2 regions of the Plantibacter sp. CFBP 8804 genome follow, and region 1 is predicted to be linked to the other one. Evidence: predicted binding sites of a transcription regulator. Region 1 holds the regulator's gene; the other holds the start of a gene.
The links. The regulator HrcA, encoded in region 1, represses chaperone genes, less so after heat shock. The targets are predictions, from matches to a motif close to TTNGCACTCGNNNNNNNCGAGTGCNAA.

Region 1 (3,576 bases):
CGAGTCGCCGACACCGGTCGATTCGAGATCCTCACGGAGGTACAGCGAACTCATCTCAACCGACGCCGTGGAAGCGGTCGCGGATCTTCGCGAACAGGCCCTGCTGGAACTGCGCGAGCGCCGGAGCACCCTGGCGTCGTCCTGAGGCGAAGCTCTTGATCAGCTCGCGTTCGCGGTGGTCGAGCTTCGTCGGCGTGACGACCTGGACGCCGATCTTGAGGTCGCCCCGGCTGTTCCCGCGGAGACGGGTGACACCGCGGTCCTTGACCGTGATGACCTCGGAGCTCTGCACGCCCGGCCGCAGCTCGACCTCGACGTCGCCGTCGAGCGCGTGGACGGTGACCTGGCGGCCGAGGATGGCGTCGGTCATCGGGACTTCGAGCGTGCACAACAGGTCGTCGCCGTCGCGGCTGAAGACGTCGTGGTGCTTGACCTTCATCTCGAGGTAGAGGTCGCCGTTCGGGCCGCCGGCCGGGCCGACCTCGCCGCTCCCCGGCATCTGCAGACGCAGACCGGTGTCGACGCCGGCCGGGATGTCGACCGAGACGGTGCGGCGGGCACGGAGCCGACCCTGACCCTGGCAGGTGACGCACGGGGTCGCGATGATCGTGCCGTAGCCGCGGCAGGTGCCGCAGGGCGCCGACGTCATGACGTTGCCGAGCAGCGAGCGGACGGCCCGCTGGATGGAGCCGGTGCCGTGACAGATGTCGCAGGTCACCGGTGAGGTGCCGGGCTGGCAGCAGGAGCCGTTGCAGGTGCTGCAGAGCACGGCGGTGTCGACCTCGAGGTCGCGGTGGGTGCCGAAGATGACCTCGTCGAGGTCGAGCTCGACGCGCAACAGGGCGTCCTCCCCGCGTGCGCGACGGGACTTGGGTCCGCGCTGCTGGCCGCCACCGCCGAAGAAGGTGTCGAAGATGTCGCCGAAGCCGCCGAACCCGGCGTCGCCGCCACCGAACCCACCAGCCTGCGGACCGAGGTCGTACTGCTGGCGCTGCTTGGGGTCGCTCAGCACGTCGTAGGCGTGCGTGACCTCCTTGAACCGTTCCGAGGCGTCGGAACCCGGGTTCACGTCGGGGTGCAGTTCGCGTGCGAGGCGGCGGTACGCCTTCTTGATCTCTTCGGGCGTCGCCTCCTTGGCGACACCGAGTGCTGCGTAGTGGTCGGGGTAGTCAGCCACTGAGGGCCTTTCGTTCGAGGTGCGGAAGGTGTTGGGGGACGCGACGAGGATGCGTCACTCGGCGTCGAGGATGCGCGAGAGGTACCTGGCGACGGCGCGGACCGCAGCCATGTTGCTCGCGTAGTCCATTCTCGTGGGGCCGAGGACGCCGAGCCGGGCGATTTCGCCACCAGAGGAACGGTAGTTCCCGGCGAGGACACTCGTGGTCTCGAGGCCGAACGACGCGTTCTCCCGCCCGATGCTGGCGACCACGCTGTCGCGTTCGGACTCCATCTCACCGAAGAGCCGAAGCAGCACGACCTGCTGCTCGATGGCGTCCAGGACCGGATAGATACTGCCGGGGAAGTCGTCCTCGGTGCGGGCGAGGTTGGCGGCACCGGCCATGACGAGGCGGTCCTGGCGCTGCGCCGACAGCTGCTCGCGCACCGCGTCGACGATGCGGACGGCCGCCGCGCGATCGAGGTCGGCGATGTCGGCTGGGACGTCGCCGATCGCGTCGTGGGCGTCGAGGAGTGGACGGCCCGCGACCGCCTCGTTGCACAGCGAGCGGAGCCGCGAGATGAGGTCGTCGTCGACCGGGCTCTCCGTCTCGATGAGCCGCTGCTCGACGCGGCCGTTGTCGAGGATGATGACCGCGAGCACACGGTTCGGGGTGACGCTCACCAACTCGAGATGCCGGACGCGTGCCCGGGAGAACATCGGGTACTGGACGAGCGCGACCTGGTTCGTCAGCTGCGAGAGCAGCCGCACCGTGCGGTGCAGGACCTCGTCGAGGTCGCCGGACGCGCCGAGGAAGGTCTCGATCGCCGTCCGTTGGGCGTTGTTCAGCGGACGGCGATCGGCCAGGTGGTCGACGAACATCCGGTAACCCTTGTCGGTGGGCACCCGGCCGGAAGAGGTGTGGGGAGCTGCGATGAGCTCTTCGTCCTCGAGCTGCGCCATGTCGTTGCGGATGGTGGCTGCGGAGACCCCGAAGGAGTGGCGGTCGACGATCGTCTTGGAACCGACGGGCTCGCGCGAGGCGACGTAGTCCTGCACGATGACGCGGAGCACTTCGAGACCGCGATCCGACACCATCTCGATCTCCTCCCGTCATCCACCCCGGAGCGCCGACCATCAGCACTCGAAGACCCTGACTGCCAATCATATCGTGGCCTCCGCGCGGCCGTCCCTTGCGCGGCCCCGTGCCGCGGGAATACCGTTGGCCGCAGGCGTGGGTCCCTGATGAGCAACACCTGGTGCGATACGCTCAGCTGGACCAATTGAATATCACTCTCCGTGAAAGGTGCGAAGATGTCCGATCCGAACGCTCAGCCGCCCGTCGACCCAGCGAAGGGCGGGTCGGTTCCGCCTGCAGGAGACGGCGCAACGCCCCCTCCCGCAGCTCCGCAGCAGCCGCCCGCAGGCGCCTACCCGCCCCCGCCCGCCGGTGGCTACGCGCCGCCGCCGCCCGCTGCCGGCTCCTACCCGCCGCCGCCCGCAGGCGCCCCGCAGTACCAGCAGCCGTACGCCGCCGCTCAGCCCATGAGCCCGTCGGACGAGAAGCTCTGGTCGACGCTCATCCACATCGGTGGGATCTTCTTCGGATTCATCCCGCCGCTGATCGGCTACCTGGTCCTCAAGGACCGCGGCCCGTTCATCAAGGCGCACACGCTCACCGCGCTGAACTTCCAGCTGACGATGCTGATCGCGCTCGTGGTCGGCTCGATCCTGACGATCGTCGTCGTGGGTCTGTTCATCATCATCGCCGTCTACGTCGTGGTGATCGTGTTCAGCATCATCGCCGCGATCAAGGCGAACAAGGGCGAGCTGTACAGCTACCCGCTCACGATCCAGTTCATCAAGGCCTGATCCGTCGAGTCGCACGAGAACAGCCCCGTCCGGTCCGCCGGGCGGGGCTGTTCTGCGCCTCGGGCAGGGTCAGTCGCCGACCAGACGGCGGACGACCGCGTCGGCGAGGAGCCGTCCGCGGCGCGTGAGCTCCAGCCGTCCGAGCAGGGCCTGCCGTGCGTCGACCAGTTCCTCGGCGATGAGCCCGGCGACGGCCGTGCGAGCCTCGGGGGCGAGCGTCCGGATCGGGATGCCGTCCCGCGTGCGGGTGAGCAGCAGGATGCGTTCGAGCTCCCGGGTCTCGTCGTCCAGGGTCTCCCGGCCGGCGGCCGGGGACTCCCCCGCCGCGATCCGCTGGGCGTAGGCCGCCGGGTGCTTGACGTTCCACCAGCGCACCCCGCCGACGTGACTGTGCGAGCCCGGGCCGACACCCCACCAGTCCTCGCCGGTCCAGTAGGAGAGGTTGTGCCGGGAGCGGTGCGTGTCGTCCGTCGCCCAGTTGCTGACCTCGTACCAGCCGTAGCCGGCCTCGGTGAGGAGATCGTCGGCGAGCTCGTACATATCGGCCT
Region 2 (3,576 bases), on a different contig from region 1:
CCGCTGCACGTGCGCTGGACAATGTCGTTGACGTTACAAGCGTGTAACACGACCAAATCGTTACCTCAGGACGGCCTGTTTCGCGCTTTTCCTGCAGTGGTCGCGCGATCAGCGCTGGAATCCGCTGTTCAGACCCGCGTCGAGCGGCGCCGTTCGGCCCCGGCGGCCCGACGACCCCGCGTTGAGGCGACGAGCATGTCGACGGTGAGGATCGCGAGCGCCAGCCACACGAGACCGAAGCCCAACCAGCGCTCCGGCGGCATCGCCTCGTGCAGGACGGCGACACCGACGACGAACTGGATGATCGGTGCGAAGTACTGGATGAAACCCATCCAGGTGAGCGGGAGGCGGCGGGCCGCCGCCGCGAACAGCAGGAGCGGGACGGCGGTGATGACGCCGGCGCCGACGAGCAGCAGGGCGTGCCCGACGCCCGCGGTGCCGATGGTCAGCCCACCGGTCACGCCGACAGCGATGAGCTGGGCGATCGCGACCGGCATCAGCCACACGGTCTCGAGCGTCAACCCGGACACGGCGTCGACCGAGCCGCCCACCAGTTTCTTGATGTAGCCGTAGAGGCCGAATGAGAAGGCCAAGATGAGGGCGATCCAGGGGACGCTGCCGTGCCCGATCGCGAGGACGAGGACCGCGATCACGCTCACGACCACCGCGGCCCACTGGGCCGGACGCAGCCGCTCACGGAGGAAGAAGACGCCGAGGAAGACGGTCACGATCGGGTTGATGAAGTACCCGAGCGACGCCTCGACCACTTGGCCGTTGAGCGCACCGTACACGTAGGTCTGCCAGTTGACGTAGATGAGCGCTCCGGCGAGACCCATCGTCAGGACGATGCGGCGCTGGCGGAGGATGCCGAACAGTCGACGCCAGGAACGGGTCGCCAGGATGAGGACGGCGCAGAAGACGAGGGAGAAGAGGATCCGCCACGCCACGACCTCGAAGGCTCCGGCCGGTGCGAGGGCGATGAAGTAGAGCGGGAGCGCTCCCCAGAGGCAGTAGGCGGCGACCGCCGAGAGCAGTCCGGACCGGCTCCCCTGCTGGGGTACGGCCACACTCGCACGTCGGTCGTCTCCCCCGTCGACGGTGACGGGGTGGATGTCGACGTCGGCTGGATCGCTGGGGTTCTGCACTGGTCCAGGCTAGACCCGCGACTCCCCGCGACACCCTCCGGAAACGGACACAGCCCGAACGGCGAATGCCATTCGGGCTGTTGAGCGGCCTGGGCCGCCGGATCCGTGCGCTGGTGACTAGCGGACGACGACTGCGAGGACGTCGCGCGCGGACAGGACGAGGTAGTCCTCACCGGCGTACTTGACCTCGGTGCCACCGTACTTGGAGTAGATCACCTTGTCGCCGACGGCGACGTCGAGCGGGACGCGGTTGCCGTTGTCGTCGATGCGACCGGGTCCGACCGCCACGACCTCGCCCTCCTGGGGCTTCTCCTTGGCGGTGTCGGGGATGACCAGACCGGAAGCGGTGGTCTGCTCTGCCTCGACCTGCTTGATGACGATGCGATCCTCGAGCGGCTTGATGGAGACCGACACGGTTGACCTCTTTCTTGAAACGAAGACGTGGTTAGCACTCACACTGCGAGAGTGCTGATTCCAGTGTAGGCATCTTCTGGCACTCATGCAATGCGAGTGCCAATCAGCGACTGCTACCGTTGCCGGATGCATCCAGCTCCGCCCGAGGCCCGCTGACCATGGACCGTTCGGAACTCGTCGAACTCCTCACGGCCGACGGCCTCAGGCTCCTCGACGCCCTCCCTCCCTACCCGACGAAGGACGAGGCCGTCCGCCTGGTCGGGCGCCTGCGCAAGGAGGGCCACTCCCCCGAGCTGGTCGCGGCGGTCCTCACGCAGTCGCGGCTCAGGCAGAAGGCCGTCGGCAAGTTCGGTCCGTTCGCCGGCCGCATGCTGTTCACCGAGGCCGGGCTCGAACAGGCCACGCGCCTTCCCGTCGCCGCGCTGCACGCCGGGCGGTTCGCCCGGGCCGGCCTCACGCGCATCGCCGACCTCGGCAGCGGCATCGGCGCCGACTCGATGGCCATGGCCTCGCTCGACCTGGAGGTCACGGCGGTCGACATCGACGAGGTCACCGCGGCCATCGCCAGCTACAACCTCGCTCCGTTCCCCACGGCGACCGTGCGGAATGCCGCCGCCGAGGACGTCTCCCTCGACGACTTCGACGCGGTCTGGTTCGATCCCGCGCGGCGCACCGCAGGACACGTCGACACCGCGCGGCTGTCGAGTGCCGCCGACTACACCCCGTCCCTCGATCTGGTCTTCGGTGCGGCGACCCGCCTTCCCACAGGCGTCAAGCTCGGGCCCGGATTCGACCGCTCCCTCATCCCCGACGACGCCGAGGCGCAGTGGGTGTCGGTCGACGGACAGCTCGTCGAGATGGCGCTCTGGTTCGGCCCGCTGGCCCGTCCGGATGTCCGACGGTCCGCGCTCCTCCTCGCGGACGGCGTCCACCACGAGTTGCACGCCGAGGCCGACGCCGACGACGCCCCAGTGCGGGAGCTCGGCGACTACGTGCACGAACCCGACGGATCCGTGATCCGGGCCCGACTCATCGGCGACCTCGCCATCCGGTTGGAGGCCGGCATGCTCGGCCAGGGCATCGCCTACCTGACCTCCGACACCGCGACGAGCTCGCCGTTCGCCACGACCTTCCGAGTCCTCGAACGGCTGCCGATGGACGAGAAGGTCCTCAAGCGCACCATGCGTGATCGCGGGATCGGCGTCCTCGAGATCAAGAAACGCGGCGTCGACGTCGACCCCGCGGCGTTCCGGAAGCGTCTCGCACTCAAGGGCGACGGCTCGGCCACGATCATCCTCACGAGGATCGCCGGCAAACACAGTGCGCTGCTCGTCGAACGGGTGACGCCGGCCGCCGACGCCTGACCCGACGGCGTCCGCCGGGCCGCAGCGCCTGTGGAGGATCAGGTCGAGACGTAGCCGATGATCACGACGACGCTGTAGACGAGCCAGCCGACCGAGCAGGCGAGGCCGACGAACCCGGTCACGAGGCCGGTGAGGGCGCGACCTCGGCCCTGCGGCTCGCGACGCCTGGCTCCGAACCCGAGCACGATCGCGGCGATCGACAGGGGGAAGCCCCAACCGACGAAGACCGACACGACGAGCCCGACGACACCGGTGATGAGCGACCAGGTGCTCCGCGAGGTCCCGGTCGACGCGGCAGGGGTCTGCGTCTGCGACTGCTGGTACGCGGCGTAGCCACCCTGGCTCGGCGCCTGGTAGACCGCCGTCGGCACCGTCTGGAGATAGGTCGCGTGATCGCCCTGCCAACCCGCCGGAGGCGCCGAGGGGGACGCCCCCTGCTGGGCAGGGTGCGTCGGCGGCGTGACGGGCGCGCCGGCGCCGCGCTGCCAGTCCGTGGGTGGCGGGGAGGCCTGACCCTGAGGCTGGTGCGGCTGCTGGGGCTGAGGCTGGTACGGCTGCTGCTGGCCCTGGGGCTGATACGGCTGCTGCTGGCCCTGCGGCGCGACGCCGGCCTGCTGGGAGGGCTGTGGCGGCTGGTACGGCGACCAGGGCTG

Region 2: the regulator HrcA is predicted to act here: its motif matches at 1,636-1,662, upstream of groES (co-chaperone GroES).

The regions. Positions count from the first base shown of each region.
Region 1 is NZ_JACYTU010000001.1:493,891-497,466, forward strand. It holds gene IFU11_RS02300 (16S rRNA (uracil(1498)-N(3))-methyltransferase) at 1-54, opposite strand, end outside; gene dnaJ (molecular chaperone DnaJ) at 56-1,177, opposite strand; gene hrcA (heat-inducible transcriptional repressor HrcA) at 1,232-2,254, opposite strand; gene IFU11_RS20115 (DUF4870 domain-containing protein) at 2,471-3,028, shown strand; gene hemW (radical SAM family heme chaperone HemW) at 3,098-3,576, opposite strand, start outside.
Region 2 is NZ_JACYTU010000018.1:2,872-6,447, forward strand. It holds gene rarD (EamA family transporter RarD) at 129-1,067, opposite strand; gene groES (co-chaperone GroES) at 1,263-1,559, opposite strand; gene IFU11_RS17845 (class I SAM-dependent methyltransferase) at 1,718-2,923, shown strand; gene IFU11_RS17850 (DUF4190 domain-containing protein) at 2,962-3,576, opposite strand, start outside.